One region of the Paenibacillus sp. OK060 genome, then DNA from elsewhere that is predicted to be linked to it. Evidence: riboswitches for the same ligand, from Rfam matches in the RefSeq annotation. Region 1 holds a riboswitch; each other region holds the start of a gene.

Region 1 (5,187 bases):
GCGGGCAAAAAGTCTCATACAGCAAGGTTTCAAATTCCGCTTCATGATTGATCCACTACCCCAGTTATTCGCTGGAGATCTATCGGTGGATGAATATTTACAACTGGACGAAGCTTTGATTCAGACGGCATTTATGCAGTGGCGCAAAGAGGACGATACTGTTCTAAGTGAGTTATGCGAACGATTTATAGATCGCAAATTATATAAGTATGTAGAGATTGAACAGATCGACGTAAACATGATTGAAGAGATTCGGGAAGCCTTCACTGTAGCCGGTCTCAATCCCGAGTATGATCTAGAAATTGATTTTCCAACGGATAATCCGTATGATGTGTTTCGTCCGGATGAATCCACGGACAAGCAGATTTTGCTGCTTGATCGGCAAGACAAGTTACATGAGTTGTCAGAGGTGTCCGACATTGTCCGTTCAATCAGTGGTCTTCATCGCGGAAAACATCATTTGTATTATCCGCAGAATAAGGTGGATGCGATTGTTCATGAATTACCGTCCCATATACGCCCCTATTTCTCCCATTAAATGATGCGCAATGCTGTTCAAGAATCATGATGTAAAAAAGCTTTCGAAAAGAGCTATTTTTCATGATACAGTAATCTGCTTTAATGGAGAGTACATGTAGATCGACATAATTTTGTAATCAAAGTAATTAGAATACAACCCGATTGCCTAAAAATGAGCACATATAGATATGAAGGAACTTGTTCGTTCTACATGTTGTGCTCAACAAACAATGAAAGAAATATAAAAAAAACATGATCCAATTTAGTAATAGTTATGTTCTGGTTAAGACTGCAGGATGGATTAAATAGAGATAGTCGTTTATTCGACATGAAGGGAGAAATACAGCATGATGTTGTTCGACACACATACACACCTGGATGCACCACAATTCGACGAGGACCGCGAGGAAATGATTCAGCGTGCTGTGGATGCAGGCGTTGGTCGCATGATTAATGTGGGCTTTAACCGGGAGACCATTCCAACCACGATGAAGCTGGCTGAAACCTATGATTTTATATATGCTGCCGTAGGCTGGCACCCAGTGGATGCAATCACAATGCAAGAGGGTGATATGGAATGGATTGCATCTTTATGCAAGCATGAAAAAGTGGTAGCCATCGGTGAAATTGGTCTAGACTATTACTGGGACACTTCACCGAAAGAGGTTCAACATCGCGTATTACGACAACAGATTGGTCTTGCCCGTGAGTTGAATATGCCGATTGTCATTCACAACCGGGATGCGCATGAGGATATTGTAAAGATTCTGCGTGAAGAGAAAGCTGGAGAAGTAGGCGGTGTCATGCATTCCTTCTCTGGCAGCTGGGAAACGGCGAAAATGTGTCTGGATTTAGGCTTTCATCTTTCCTTCGGAGGGCCAATCACGTTCAAAAATGCAAAGCAGCCCAAAGAGGTACTTGAGAAGGTTCCTATGGACCGATTGTTCATCGAAACGGACGCTCCTTATTTGACACCGCACCCTTATCGTGGAAAACGAAATGAGACAGCGCATGTACGTCTGGTTGCAGAAGCAGCAGCGGAAATTAAAGGCATTTCGGTAGAGGGAATTGCAGCAATAACGACCAAAAATGCCATGGAACGATTTGGGATTCGTTAAAAGATCGAGCAAAACGGGTGAAAAAGTGAGTTAGGCGGAGTTAATTTGCTTTTTGATCCAAATAAATCAAGAATATTACAATATTTTAACCAAATATTTAGAAAAACGTACTTGAACAACGCTTTACAACATGCATAGAAACAGGATATCATCTTTTCAGTGAATTGTTGTGCGGAAAATTGGACAGATGTTCGGGGGATGAACAAAGGGACACTTTCCGATGAAACAACATTACTTTCATGAATCAGTCTCGCTGAGTCTCCGTTAACGGAGAGCGGGGGAACCAATAGGGCTTAAACATCGGTGTTTGCAGCCGATGCGCAACATGCACTGACCCAAAAGCAGCGTATGAATCTGCGAAGCCGTATTTGATTTCTTCTTTGGGTCTCGGGGTGAATTCAAGGGCGTCCGCCATGAGCGGATGACCGGAGATAGGGCGGCTCTCTTTCGCCCGAACCCGACAGCTAACCTCGCAAGCGGAAAAAGAGAGGCAACCTCGTGCATGAATTTCCGATATTCAGAATCATTCGGAAGCCACGAAAGAGTTCCTCTTAAACTCTTTCTTTGGCTTTTTTGTTTTTGAATAAAAGAAATACTGTCATCATACGGTAAGTATTCAGGAGGATGACATCATGTTGCGAAGATTGATTCATGGTGCAGAACCGGATTATGTTGGTCCGATCTGTGTTCTGTAGAAAATTTGGTATAGTCGCGTCAAAGACATCATGCATTACTTTAGACGGCGAGGCTATGAAGGAGGACGGAGAAGTGGGCACATTCCAACCAGAAGAGACCCATGAGTCACGATCATCCAGTAAGTCTTTCGCGTTGCGGTGGAAGCATGAGAACTTGCGTCAAATGGCATTGATCGCGATTTTCTCAATTGCGCTTACAATCATGATCTTGTTAGTCGTTTACGGTCAGGCCGGGAAACAAATTTCACTGGTTATTGATGGCAAAGCTCAAGCGGTAGAGACTCGTACAGGAATGCTTCAGGAAATGCTGGAGGAGCAGTCAATCACAGTCAGCCCTCACGATCAGGTATCCATGCCCTTGAATGGGGCGATCACAGATGGAGACCGCATCGTTATTGAGCGGGCCGTTCCAGTTAATATTACGGCAGACGGGGACACCAAGACTCTGTATACAACCGATTCATCGGTAAAAGATGCGATTAAAAAATCAGGTATTCAAATTGCAAGTGAAGACAAAGTATATCCGGCGCTTGGAACCACTATTGAAGCGGATATGAAAATCCGTGTAGTGCGGGTAACAAAGCGTACGGTGGAAGTGGAACATCCGATTGCTTATAAAGTGATCAAAACGGCTGACCCTAGCTTGTACAAAGGCGACAATCGTGTCGTTGTGAGCGGTAAAGAAGGCACACTTGTACAGCATATTGAAAAAGTGTTTCAGGATGGAGAATTGGTCTCCAAAAAAATGGTGGGTAAATCGGTCGCAACGAATCGCGTCGATAAAGTGATTGCCATTGGTACCAAAGCCAAACCTGTTGTGAAAGAGCCAGTGATTCAGACGGTATCGGCGCAGACTTCCACGACAAAAACAGCAACAACCACGAACTCGAAGAAAACCGCTGCTTCGGGCAGCAAAGTAATTACCGTCTCAGGCAGTTCTTTTAAATATTCAAAAGTCTTGAAAAATGTATCCATGACGGCATACTCTTCTGAAGAGCCTGGTATCGGCACAAAAACAGCTTCAGGTACTCGGGTAACTGAGGGACGTACCATTGCGGTTGATCCCAAAATCATTCCGATTGGCTGGTGGGTGTATATCGAGGGCCTTGGCTTCCGTCGTGCGGAAGACACAGGTGGTGCCATTAAAGGCAACAAAATTGATGTGTATTATGATAGTGTGAAGCATGCCCTGAACTTCGGACGGAAGAAAGGCAAGACGGTATATGTGATTGGTCCGGTGAAGCCGGAAGCGAACTAAAATCGTTTTACTTTGAAATGGGAATGCTATAAAATATAAGCATGAATGATTCATGCGGAATATGCGGCGGAGGGGTCTGAATTCAGTCTCCCCCGCCGTTTGGCAGAGAAGAGGGATATTCCTCTTCTTTTTGCGTTAGAAAGGAAGAAATGGAACATGATAAAAGAAGTGATCGTGGTAGAAGGCCGTGACGATACCGTAGCCATTCGACGTGCGGTTCAGGCAGATACGATCGAGACTGGTGGGTCCGCCATCAACCAGCGCATTCTAAAGCGGATCGCACTTGCTCAAGAGAGACGTGGTGTCATCGTACTGACAGACCCGGATCATGCTGGTGAACGTATTCGTAAAATCATCGCCAATAAAGTACCTGGTTGCAAGCATGCTTTCATTCCGGAGGCAGATGCTACGCGCAAAGGCGACATCGGAGTGGAGAACGCTTCACCGGAGGCGATTCGTCATGCATTAGCACGTGTACACACGTCATATGAAGGCGCACCAAGTTTGATCGATTGGGAGGATCTGATTGCGGCGGGACTGATTGTGCACCCACAGGCTGCTGCACGTCGTATGGAGATGGGCAATCTGCTGGGCATAGGTTATTGCAATGGCAAGCAGTTCCACAAGCGGTTGAGTGTATTCCAGATTACCCGGGAAGAGTTCTCCGAAGCATTATCGCAAATTGAACGTGAAGGATTGTGAGCGTATGAAAGGCATGGAAGAAACCGTAGAAATTGCAACACCCAAACGAACCAAAGAAATTATTCAAAGACACGGATTTTCATTCAAGAAGAGCTTAGGTCAGAACTTTCTGATCGATCAAAATATATTGAACAAAATTGTAAATGCAGCTGATTTGGACGAGTCCAAGGGCGCACTTGAGATCGGACCAGGGATCGGCGCACTCACAGAACGTCTGGCTCGGGTAGCCGGTCCTGTAACGGCTGTAGAGATTGATCAGCGATTGATCCCGATTCTGGGTGAAGTGATGCAGCCTTATCCAAACGTTCGTGTGCATCACGGGGATGTGCTGAAGCTGGATCTAGCTGAGTTGTTCCATACCGATTTTGGAACGGTAGATAAAGTGAGTGTTGTAGCCAATCTGCCTTATTATGTAACGACGCCAATCATGATGAAGCTGCTCGAAGAGAAGCTGCCTGTAGACAGCATTGTGGTCATGATCCAGAAGGAAGTGGCTGAACGCATGGCTGCTGCACCAGGATCAAAGGACTATGGCAGTTTGAGCATTGCGGTTCAGTACTACAGTATGCCGGAATTGGTATGTATTGTTCCGCCCACGGTCTTTATTCCGCAGCCTAATGTGGAATCGGCTGTAATTAAGTTAAAGGTGCGTGAACAACCACCGGTTGAAGTTCCCGACGAGGCACATTACTTCGAAGTCGTACAGGCTTCCTTTGCGCAGCGTAGAAAAACCATCTCCAATAATCTGAAAGCCCGTTTCTTCACGAAGGAGAACAGAGAACAGGCTGATCAGTTGTTGGAGCAGGCCGGTATTCAGCCTTCAAGACGGGGAGAAACATTGAGCCTGCAGGAGTATGCGACACTCAGTACCGTAATGTGGGAAGCTGGGGTACGA
Region 2 (5,187 bases), on a different contig from region 1:
AGCCCTGCTCCAAGCATGTGAAAGCTTGGAAACAACGTTTTCATGGACAATGAGGTCGGTTGTACCGGTCCATCCGCAGCGGAGGCGCTGACGGTATCCCATTCATGCTCCAGGTCTGCGGCCAGGCGAACCAGCAGGTCCTGGGTTGTATCGGTGTTAAGGGGAATCACTTTGGAGGCTTCGGTTATGCAGGCACTCATGGCTGAATGCAGATAACCAAGGACCGCCTCCTCGACAGGGATTTCGAGGTGGTGGTTAATCCAGGCGTGAACAGTGGGGAGACAGCCAACAGATTCATACTTAGCCAGCGTTTGTTCGAGATGGCTAAAATCAATCCAGGGGTGTAGTGCGCGAGCTAGCTTAATTAGTCGTTTGCCCATAATGGAGGCATGTTCTCTAAGATTGACTGGGGTGCGCTGGACATGAACGAGTTTGTCGATGAGGGCTGTACGCCATGCGTCCTTGTGATCTGCGGCGGTGTATATGCCTTTAATCGCCATACCTTCCAGACGCACGATGCTGGGATGCAATTGACAGCGCATGAATGATTCGAGATCTTCAACACTACGAATGGTACCTTCAGCGATATGGGCATCCATACCGAAGGAATGGGTGAACCCTCCGACCTGGATAGAGGAATCAAGCAGTTTGACATAATCGAGCAGCTTATTCCCACGGTTCACAATCTTTCGCCTCCTACGTTCGTTAAATGTTATGTTAAATAACATTTATACTCCTTTTTGGTTCGCTTTATGTTTGTAAATCCGAATTATATGATATATATATTCACATAAATATCCGCTTTTTGTCAATAGTTTCTTTGTTTTTTGAATATTAAATCTATTTAGTGTTATTTTATATAACTTTATGAGTTACTTTATACTAAGGGATATGAAGGATGGTAATACAAATAAAGTAGAGTGATCGGCCTAATCGGGTATACAAACGGGATTAAATTTAATCATATGCACTTCGTAGGAGAAAATGACGAGATTATACGATTTATGGAAGGAAAAGCGCAGTTAAAATGATATTAAGAAAAATGCTTTACTTTTAAACATGAACCGGGTATAATCAATTTTGTTGCCGATTATTTACGACATGCGGTCGTGGTGGAATGGCAGACACGCTATCTTGAGGGGGTAGTGGGTGTATACCCGTGGAGGTTCGAGTCCTCTCGACCGCATCATAAGAACGATAAAAAAGAAGCTTCCCGTATGGGAAGCTTCTTTTTTTTGTTTTATTTACAGTACAGATGGGCCAGACAAAAAAAGGTCACCCGTTTCCCCTGAATGCATGCTCATTCTGTCTGCTGGGGTCGGATGGCCTTTACTTGTTATTTAAGCAATTCTTTGATGTCCGCTTCAATTTTATCAGGTGTTGTTTTGGGAGCATACCGTTTCAGAACACGTCCGTTCTGATCCACAAGGAATTTGGTGAAGTTCCATTTGATGGCTTTGGAGCCGAGTACGCCTGGCGCTTCTTTGGTAAGGTGCTGGAAAAGAGGGTGAGCGCTTGAACCATTCACATCGATCTTCTCAAACATCGGGAAGCTAACACCATAGTTCATCTGGCAGAACTCGGCAATATCATCAGAAGAGCCTTTTTCCTGTGCAAACTGGTTGCTTGGAAAACCAAGAACTTCGAATGGGGAGTCTTTAAACTTATCCTGAAGCTCTTGCAGACCTTTGAATTGAGGTGTGAGGCCGCATTGGCTTGCTGTATTCACGATAAGCAGTACTTTGTCACGATAGTTGGACATTTCAACTTCCTGACCGCGAAGGGTGTTTACTTTGTAGTCGTAGACTGACATGAAAATCGCCTCCATTTCATATTCTTCTTTCTTCTATTATATTGATTACAATTAAATAATGCAAAATTAATATTGCTTTTTTAACTCAATTTGAAGCTGTCGTGTATGATCTGTGACTGATTTGCTACCTGAATTTCGCTAAAGAGAGAATTAGAGAGCTTTGATGAGATGGGTAGAGAATGGATACGTTGTAAGCGCTATTATTGATGTGAAATGGCAAAAATCCGTCGATTCGGTGATCTGCGCAGACTTTACACCAATATGGCACGGGTGTATGATTCATATCGTAATTCCAATTTAAATTAAATTTTACATGAAAAACGAAACAAACGATAATATCGCTCTGATTAATGATTATAAAAGAACGATGTTTTAATCGCTGAGTTTCCATTCATTCATGGGTGGGAAACGGGGGAACCAACAGGATGAACTGTCCAGGACAGTAGGCATCCATGGGGTGAATTTTCCGGTGACAGCCGGAAATAGGGCGACTCTCGCGCCCGAATCCGTCAGCTAACCTCGTAAGCGTTAAAGGGAGAGGCAACAAGCCGTACGCTGGTTCATAGTGTCTTTTTGCTATGGATTATTGAAGAAGCGTCCGGGAGGCCTTGGTCCCCCACGCTTCTTTTTTGTTGTCTTTTCACGCCAAGGGAGGAACGAATGATGGATAAAGAGATGATCTTAGTGACTGCTCCAAATGAAGCAGGACGTAAATTTATCAAATTGCTGATGTACAAAAAAATGCCGTTTGCCGTTCTGACCAACAGTGCAGGGGAAGAGCGCAGGCTCCGGAGGATTGGTGTGGAGCATGTCATTCGCATGAACACAGCTGCTGCTCAGAAATGGTTTTTGCCGCAAGGTAGTGTCGGCAATGTTTTTATTTTTGAAAATAGCCTAAACCTGACCTGTCGATATTTACAGATCTGCCGCTCCTGGACATCCAAGTCCCTGTGTGTCATTACGGAACAAAGCCACCCCAAAGGGATCTATCGGGGAATGGGAGCAGACCGTATTGTATATTCCTTGAATGGGGAAGTTGGGTTTCTACTGAATGGCTAGTGGCTAGTACTATTCCTGTGATTGATCCAGTGTCAGCTGCCTGTTATAATTGAAATCATAAATAAACGGAAACTTGAGGAGACTCATGCATGTTGGTGGGTCTTCTTTTTTATGGTTTGGGAAATAGGGATATGGATTTCCTGTGGCTAACGAGGAGGAATAGGCGTGCCGGATGTACGTGGAATACAATGGTTGTTCTTTGATGTGGGGGATACGCTCGTGGACGAATGGGAGCCGGTAGATGATATTATCGGTCAGTTCGTTCGTGAAGCTTGTGCGCTTGGTTATCAGGTGGAGATGCAGACGGTGCGAGAACTATTTGCCGCCTCCTACCGAAATTACGAGCAATGGCCGATGAAATTGGCTATTCGTACCCTTATCAGCGACGAGGGGCACCGGGAACAGATACAGGAGAAGCTGAAGTTCCGCAAAGAGCTTGAGCGCCCCTTCGCGTCAGCCGACGCTGTTCTCCAGACGTTGTCGCAAAACTATAAGATTGGTATCATTGCCAATCAGAGTCCGGGGACGGAAAATCGGCTGGATAGCTACGGCTTGCGCAAGTATGTGGATGTGCTGGCCTGTTCGGCTGAAGAAGGAGTGTCCAAGCCTGATCCTGAATTGTATGCTGTAGCGTTGAAACAGGCGGGATGCAAACCTGAGGAAGCGGTCATGATCGGCGACAGGATTGATAATGATATTATTCCGGCTAAGAAGCTGGGTATGCACACGATCCGGATTTTGCAGGGTTATGGCAGATTCCAGCCGGAGCTTGCGGATGCAGAGCGTCCAGACTGGACTATTGAATCACTGGAGGAACTTCTTCCTTTGTTAATGGTAACTCAAAATTCAGACAACTAAATAAGAGCAGTATTTATGAACTATTCGGTATAATTAGGCTGCTGCTCTAACATATAAAAGGCTGATCGTCTCAAGGGGTACGTTACTTGAGTTGATCAGCCTTTTTGAGTTAGACAAAATACGGCGTAATTCCGTTTAACCTAGAACAACAGAATGGTCTGGATAATCAGATACACATTCAGGACAACGATAATTCCGGCAATGATCCAGGAGATGATTTTGAGCCACAGCTTGTTGGCAAAAGCCCCCATGCTTTTTTTGTCACTCGTAAACATTACCAGCGGAATGACGGCAAAGGGTAGCTGCAGAGACAGCACAACCTGGCTAAGAATCAACAGTTCTTCTGTTCCGTGCTCTCCAGCAATGGCTGTTACGATGACGGCCGGGATGATAGCGATCAGACGTGTAACCAGTCGACGAAGCCACGCTGGAATACGAATGTTCAGGAAGCCTTCCATTACAATCTGTCCGGACAACGTGCCGGTGAGTGTTGAGTTTTGGCCTGAAGCCAGCAGGGCTACACCGAACAGGATGCTAGCGATGGTGGTTCCCAGCAGAGGTGTCAACAGATGGTAAGCATCTGTAATTTCCGCCACCTGGGTCATACCCGCACTATGAAACACGGCAGCAGACACAATCAGGATGGCTGCATTAATGAACAGAGCTAGCGTTAAAGCGATGGTTGAATCCATGGTGGAATACAGAATCGCTTCTTTTTTTCCTTTTGGTGTCTGTTCAATCTGACGGGTCTGCACAATGGAAGAATGCAGATACAGATTATGGGGCATGACGGTTGCGCCGATAATCCCGATGGCGATGTAGAGCATAGCCGGATTTTGCAAAATCTCGACATTCGGTACGAAACCATGCATGACGCCACCCATATCTGGTTTAGCGAGAAACAGGTCAATCCCGAAGCAGAGGGCGATGGTAGCCATTAGTACAATTACGAGGGATTCCAATGCGCGAAAGCCTTTATTTTGCAGCAAAAGAATGACCAGTACATCGACAGCGGTAATAATGACGCCGTATAACATGGGGATGTTGAACAGCAGCTTGAGCGCGATGGCTGAACCAATAACCTCGGCAAGGTCAGTGGCTGCAATCGCAAGCTCACACAAAATCCATAATACGATCACAACAGGCATGCTGAATCGTTCGCGGCAGGCTTGTGCCAAATCCCGTCCTGTGACAATCCCGAGCTTGCCAGCGAGAGACTGTAACACAACAGCCATCAGGTTTGAAATCAGAATAACGGATAATAACGTGTATCCGAATTGTGAACCACCGGCAATATCCGTTGCCCAGTTCCCAGGATCCATATATCCAACGGCAACGAGGTAACCCGGTCCAACAAAAGCAAGGAACTTTTTCCACCAAGCAGCGTTCTGAGGCACCTTCATGGAGCTGTGGGCTTCCCCGAGAGATGGGGCCATGCCCGCAGCCAATGGCTCATT
Region 3 (5,187 bases), on a different contig from region 1:
GCATCAATATTAATGTATTCATATCCATGGGCTTGCAGCTTCTCACGCATGGCGTCCGATTGCTTCTTTATACTCTCGGCCGATGTCCAGTTACCCGGCCCGTCATATACCTGCATGCTGTAACTGCTCCAACCCATATACGGCTTTTGGGCCAGACTCTTATCTGCTGCTTGTGCCACATTACCTGTCGTTCCCATAATCCCGAACTGCACCGCCGCAATCATAAATACCATGAAACACATTGCCATCCTTTTTCCGATTCGTTTCAAATTATCCCTACCCCCTCTGAATTTGGTCATTCAAATTCCTGTTGATAGCGCTTCCACACGAGAAGAGAATAGTGGATGAGGCATTCCCAAGATAGGTACAATTCGGTATTTTACGTACAATTAACCTGAAATATAGGGGCAAACCGTCGCAGAACAAACATATTTCCATTAATGGATAAATAAACAAATGGAAACTTCATTTTTGCTCAAGCCGAGGGAATGGGTTGAAAAGAATCAGGAAAAGCAAAGATCAAAATCTGTAAACAAATAAAAAAGGTTCCTAGAGTGGCAGCAATGCCATTCTAGGAACCTTTTTAGTGTTACATATGATGCGGTCGAGAGGACTCGAACCTCCACGGGGGTTAGCCCACACGGACCTGAACCGTGCGCGTCTGCCAATTCCGCCACGACCGCGTATGTCTTATCTCCGAGAAATTATATCGCGGCGACAAGAGATAATATATCATGTGCAGGTAATTAGTGTCAACAAAAAAAATATAATTTCGCCTTCAATGATAAAGCTTTTTATAAATTATATCTTTGAAGGCCAGTTGCCATACCAGGCATACCCGCCTCTTCTTTCCTTATCGATATCGCTGAGTTTGTATTTCACAACCCCATCACGTCCTACGAAGATCGGTTTATCCGTTCCAATTTCGTAAAAACGTGCCCAAATTGGCGATGCACCTGAATCAGCTACGAGTTTGCTATCTCCGTTTTCTCTGACATACTTGTATCCTGTAATTTTCACGTTGTTGAACCAGGCTTCTGCCGCTTGAATGGAAGCCTTAATTTTCGAGTTCGACGGTCTTGTTTTCAAAAACTTTACAATCGTACTGCTCTCTCCAGCACTTAGAGAAGGCACTTCATATATCCTTGCTCCTGCAGGTTTTAGGGAGCTGGAATCATGCTGCTGTCCCCATGCAGTCAGTTTACCATTTGCTACAACCTGTGTATTGAGAATAGCATCTACACCTTTGGCAACTGATTTTTTACTGCGATCCGCAAGAGAGCTGTCGATGAATGAGAAATCACCTTTACGTGCACCTACTTCATCCAGCATGTACATGACATTAATCATGGCATCGTCGTTGAAGGTAATGTGTTTGTGATAGCCTGAGCTCTGGTATACTTGTGGCCATCCTCCATTGGAGTACTGCATATTTAACAAAAAGTTGATTCCTTTGATGGCAGCAGCCGAATATCGCGGATCATTTGTCTTTTTAAATTCCTTGGCTAATCTTCTAATTTCTGAGTATGTAGCTTTATTATCAATCGTAGATTTGGCCCACTCACCACTTGTTTCTTTGTAATCCTTCTTCCATCCCCCGTCAGGACGTTGATTCTTCAAAATATCTGAGATACTTGCTGTCGTTCCAGATGCGTCTGCAGCAGATACCTTAGCAGCAGGCTGAAATACCATTCCGACAACAGAGAAAATCATTGTACATGCCATTACCAAAGATGCAAACCTTGCTTGTGCCTTCAACATCGTTTAGAACACTCCCCAATTCATTTTCTGCAAACTGTTTTCCTTGAGCGTCTCCCCTCCTTATATTTGTTTTTAAACTCAAACTATTTCTTTTCATCCAATAAGTGGATTATACAAAAAGAATTCTATGCAAAACAATGAATTTTGTCAATAATTGCAACAATATGTAACAAATTCTTTGTCTTAACCTATAGGTATCGTCTAATCGAAATGTGAGAAAGCCAATAAATTATCCAATTTTTCTCCATTTGAAACAGTAGTTACTTTTTTGTCATCTATTAAAACCCAATATTCGAGTTATTTCTACATAAATAGCGATAATTCCGTTAACATTGAGATGATAAGAAGTGTTCAAAATCGGTTTGACATTTTCGCATTTATGCAATATAGTTTCAAAAGGTTACAAAAACTTAATTATTCATTTGCCGAGTTTCATGTTTGAAAACGGGGGAACCATTTTGGGTGAATTATTCTTATACATAGGAAATATAGGGAACCTTCTACCGAACCCTTAGCTAACTCCGTAGGCATCGAAGGGAGAACAAAAATTTTGAAAAAGCTTATCATCTCCATTTTTGGAGCAGCAGTTCTATTTACATCCGGTGCAGCAAGCACAGAGGCAAGCAGTATTAACACCGTCGTTAACAACATGACTGGCATACCTTACAAATGGGGCGGCACAACAATGGCCGGATTTGATTGCTCTGGATTTATGAGATATATTTTCAACAAATATAGCATTGAATTACCACGCACTTCCCAGCAACAAGCTAAGGCCGGAACTCCGGTATCCAAAGCTAATCTGCGTACTGGTGACATGGTATTCTTTAATACGATGGGCAATGGCATTTCACATACAGGTGTATATATCGGGGGCGGACAGTTCGCTCATGCTTCAAGCAGCAAGGGTGTCAGCATCACACAATTATCCAATCCTTACTTCAACGATCGTTACGTAACAGCACGCCGGGTAACAGGACAATTTATGTATAACAAAATGCTGGGTAAAATATAAGTTTGATTTGATATAGCGCAAAGAGGAGGCTCCGGGTGAATCCGGGACCTCCTCTTTGTTTGGGGCTTTTGTTTACAAATCCGGTGTGCTGTAGACTTCTATACTTAATGTAAAGCCTTCTGTACTCTCATTGCACCCTGAGACAGCGCATGGCCTCCGCCTACCGCTCCAGCCACAGCAACCGTCTCCATAATCTCCTGATCGGTCGCTCCTTTGGCACGTGCCTCTTCCACATGGTAAAACGTACATACCTCATTGTTCGCAAACAGTCCAATACCCAGCGCAATCAGCTGTTTGGTCTTGGCATCAATCGCCCCTGCCTGAAAGCATTCTCCAGTGAACTCATGATAAGACTTCACCACTGCTGGTAGCACATCGCTTAATTCACCAATCTGATCTTTATAGGCATGAACCTTATCATTCATCAGTGTCATGGTTACCGCACATCCTCTCGGCTGATATGTTACAAGCTCTCACTGTACCTATCTTCTCTCCCGAGAGGTGTAATTATGCCAAAACATCCATGGTAAATGAACCTAAATAGGCATGTCCTATTCTTCGAGCAGGCTCTCGCGTGGTTCGCTGAACAATTGATATCGGTAATTCCGATCAAGCTTGACCACACGACGATTCTGACGGCGAATGAGTACCTGCTCCCCGTCCCAAGCCACTACAATACCTGTCACATCATTGGACTGAATCTCGTCCCGTACTACCCTTACTTTTTCACCCGATAAACGCAGTGCATCCAATTGTGCATCACTGATCATATTTATGGCGCCTACTTTCCCAAAAAAATTATTTACAAAAAGAGACCTAAATGAAAAGTCATTTAGGTCTCACGTGACTGTATTGGACTGTCATGTCATTCGAAAGTATGTCCCGACTGAAAGTTACCGCTGCGCGTGCTCCTTGCTGTCGTTCTTCTCAAACCAAAAATCAAGCACTTTGGCGGACATCACACGTTCTTCAAGGTACTCCACTTGATGCGGTGTAAATTGTTCTTTCCAAGCGAAGGACAACTCTTCGCACAAGCCTACAATCGTCAGCAATTCTGACCAGGCAACGTAGCGTTTGTACCAGAAAAATTGAGGATGTTCAATCATATAGGGATAAAGGTCATCGAATTCCGTATGTTTACAATCCAGGGCACGCTCAAAATGTACTTTCGATTCCGCCAGCTTATCAATAAAAAATTGTTCTGTTGCCGGTTGGTTACCCATGGTGTTGCCTCCTCTCCCTAACATAACCCCATTATAAATGAAATCAGCGGTCATGCAAAGGCATTGTTATAAAAATAGGCACTTTTTCCTTTAAAAAGTCACAATTCGTTATCGTCAAATTGCACGGTGCCATCGTTCAGTGAACGAATGCGCACCAACGCTTCAACCGGGATACCCTGCTCACGAATAGTGCGCGCTCCGGCCTGAAAACATTTTTCGACCACGACACCGAATCCGACCAGTTCCGCACCCGAACGTTCGATAATTTTGATGACACCACGAGCGGCATCGCCATTCGCAATGATATCGTCAATAAACAAAATACGGTCATTCTCATGAATATATTCACGGGACACCATAATATCTGTTACGATCCCTTTCGTAAAAGAAGGTACTCTTTCACAGTAGGCGTCGGGGTCAGCCAAAAGTGTTTTTTTGCGACGGGCAAATACCAGAGGAACACCCAGTTCATGTGCGGCAGCAAAGGCGACCGGAATCCCGGAAGACTCCACTGTAATGACCCGAGTTACACCACTCTCACGAAAACGAGCGGCAAATTCACGTCCCATTTCCATCGTCAATGCAGGATCAATCTGGTGATTCAGCAGACCATCCAGCTTCAGCACCTGATCTGACATGACTACACCTTCTTGTAAAATTCGTTGTTTCAATACTTCCATAATTTGACCTCCCAAGCCTATCCTATGACGTAAAAGTATCATAGATCCGGCTATCAGTTCAAGCGAAATTGCCTTTGCTCTTGTCCAGAGCATAGAAATGACCCTATGTCACACTTCAATTGTCATGACTTTGATGGGTCAAGCATACCTTGTACCATGGCACCCGCATGTCCAAACTATTCAGGGGCCTGAGAGGGGAAACGCATGAAACAGGCATTTCGGGTGCTGCAGATCGCATTTACATACATTGGAACGGTAGTAGGAGCCGGCTTTGCAACAGGACAGGAGATATTGCAGTTTTTTACCCAGTATGGCAAATGGGCCACCATTACCATTGGCTTATCGACCATGCTCTTTGTCTGGTTAGGTACAAAAATGATGCTGATTGCCCATGATACCGGCTCGCGCTCATACGAAGATCTCAACAAGCATCTATTCGGTCATAAAGCAGGAAACTGGATTACCTGGGTTACTCTTCTTATTCTCATCGGAGTAAACAGTGTCATGC

The links. A riboswitch is a leader RNA that binds a small molecule or an ion and turns the genes downstream of it on or off. The one in region 1 is predicted to bind cyclic di-AMP.
Region 2: another riboswitch for cyclic di-AMP. It lies ahead of BLS14_RS17815 (HAD family hydrolase); the one in region 1 lies ahead of BLS14_RS30915 (3D domain-containing protein).
Region 3: another riboswitch for cyclic di-AMP. It lies ahead of BLS14_RS00560 (C40 family peptidase); the one in region 1 lies ahead of BLS14_RS30915 (3D domain-containing protein).

What each region holds. Positions count from the first base shown of each region.
Region 1 covers NZ_FNFR01000015.1:49,869-55,055, reverse strand. The annotation lists gene BLS14_RS30925 (HD domain-containing protein) at 1-538, shown strand, start outside; gene BLS14_RS30920 (TatD family hydrolase) at 867-1,637, shown strand; cyclic di-AMP (ydaO/yuaA leader) riboswitch at 1,879-2,132, shown strand; gene BLS14_RS30915 (3D domain-containing protein) at 2,406-3,590, shown strand; gene rnmV (ribonuclease M5) at 3,747-4,292, shown strand; gene rsmA (16S rRNA (adenine(1518)-N(6)/adenine(1519)-N(6))-dimethyltransferase RsmA) at 4,297-5,187, shown strand, end outside.
Region 2 covers NZ_FNFR01000004.1:581,728-586,914, forward strand. The annotation lists gene BLS14_RS17795 (urease accessory protein UreF) at 1-683, opposite strand, end outside; tRNA gene BLS14_RS17800 (tRNA-Leu) at 1,104-1,186, shown strand; partial or broken gene BLS14_RS33585 (hypothetical protein) at 1,293-1,358, shown strand; gene BLS14_RS17810 (glutathione peroxidase) at 1,337-1,813, opposite strand; cyclic di-AMP (ydaO/yuaA leader) riboswitch at 2,181-2,356, shown strand; gene BLS14_RS17815 (HAD family hydrolase) at 2,477-2,872, shown strand; gene BLS14_RS17820 (HAD family hydrolase) at 3,038-3,730, shown strand; gene BLS14_RS17825 (Nramp family divalent metal transporter) at 3,871-5,166, opposite strand.
Region 3 covers NZ_FNFR01000001.1:108,331-113,517, reverse strand. The annotation lists gene BLS14_RS00575 (X2-like carbohydrate binding domain-containing protein) at 1-233, opposite strand, end outside; tRNA gene BLS14_RS00570 (tRNA-Leu) at 600-683, opposite strand; gene pelA (pectate lyase) at 802-1,761, opposite strand; cyclic di-AMP (ydaO/yuaA leader) riboswitch at 2,175-2,306, shown strand; gene BLS14_RS00560 (C40 family peptidase) at 2,312-2,776, shown strand; gene BLS14_RS00555 (carboxymuconolactone decarboxylase family protein) at 2,881-3,210, opposite strand; gene BLS14_RS00550 (hypothetical protein) at 3,328-3,546, opposite strand; gene BLS14_RS00545 (hypothetical protein) at 3,670-3,999, opposite strand; gene BLS14_RS00540 (xanthine phosphoribosyltransferase) at 4,098-4,679, opposite strand; gene BLS14_RS00535 (YkvI family membrane protein) at 4,884-5,187, shown strand, end outside.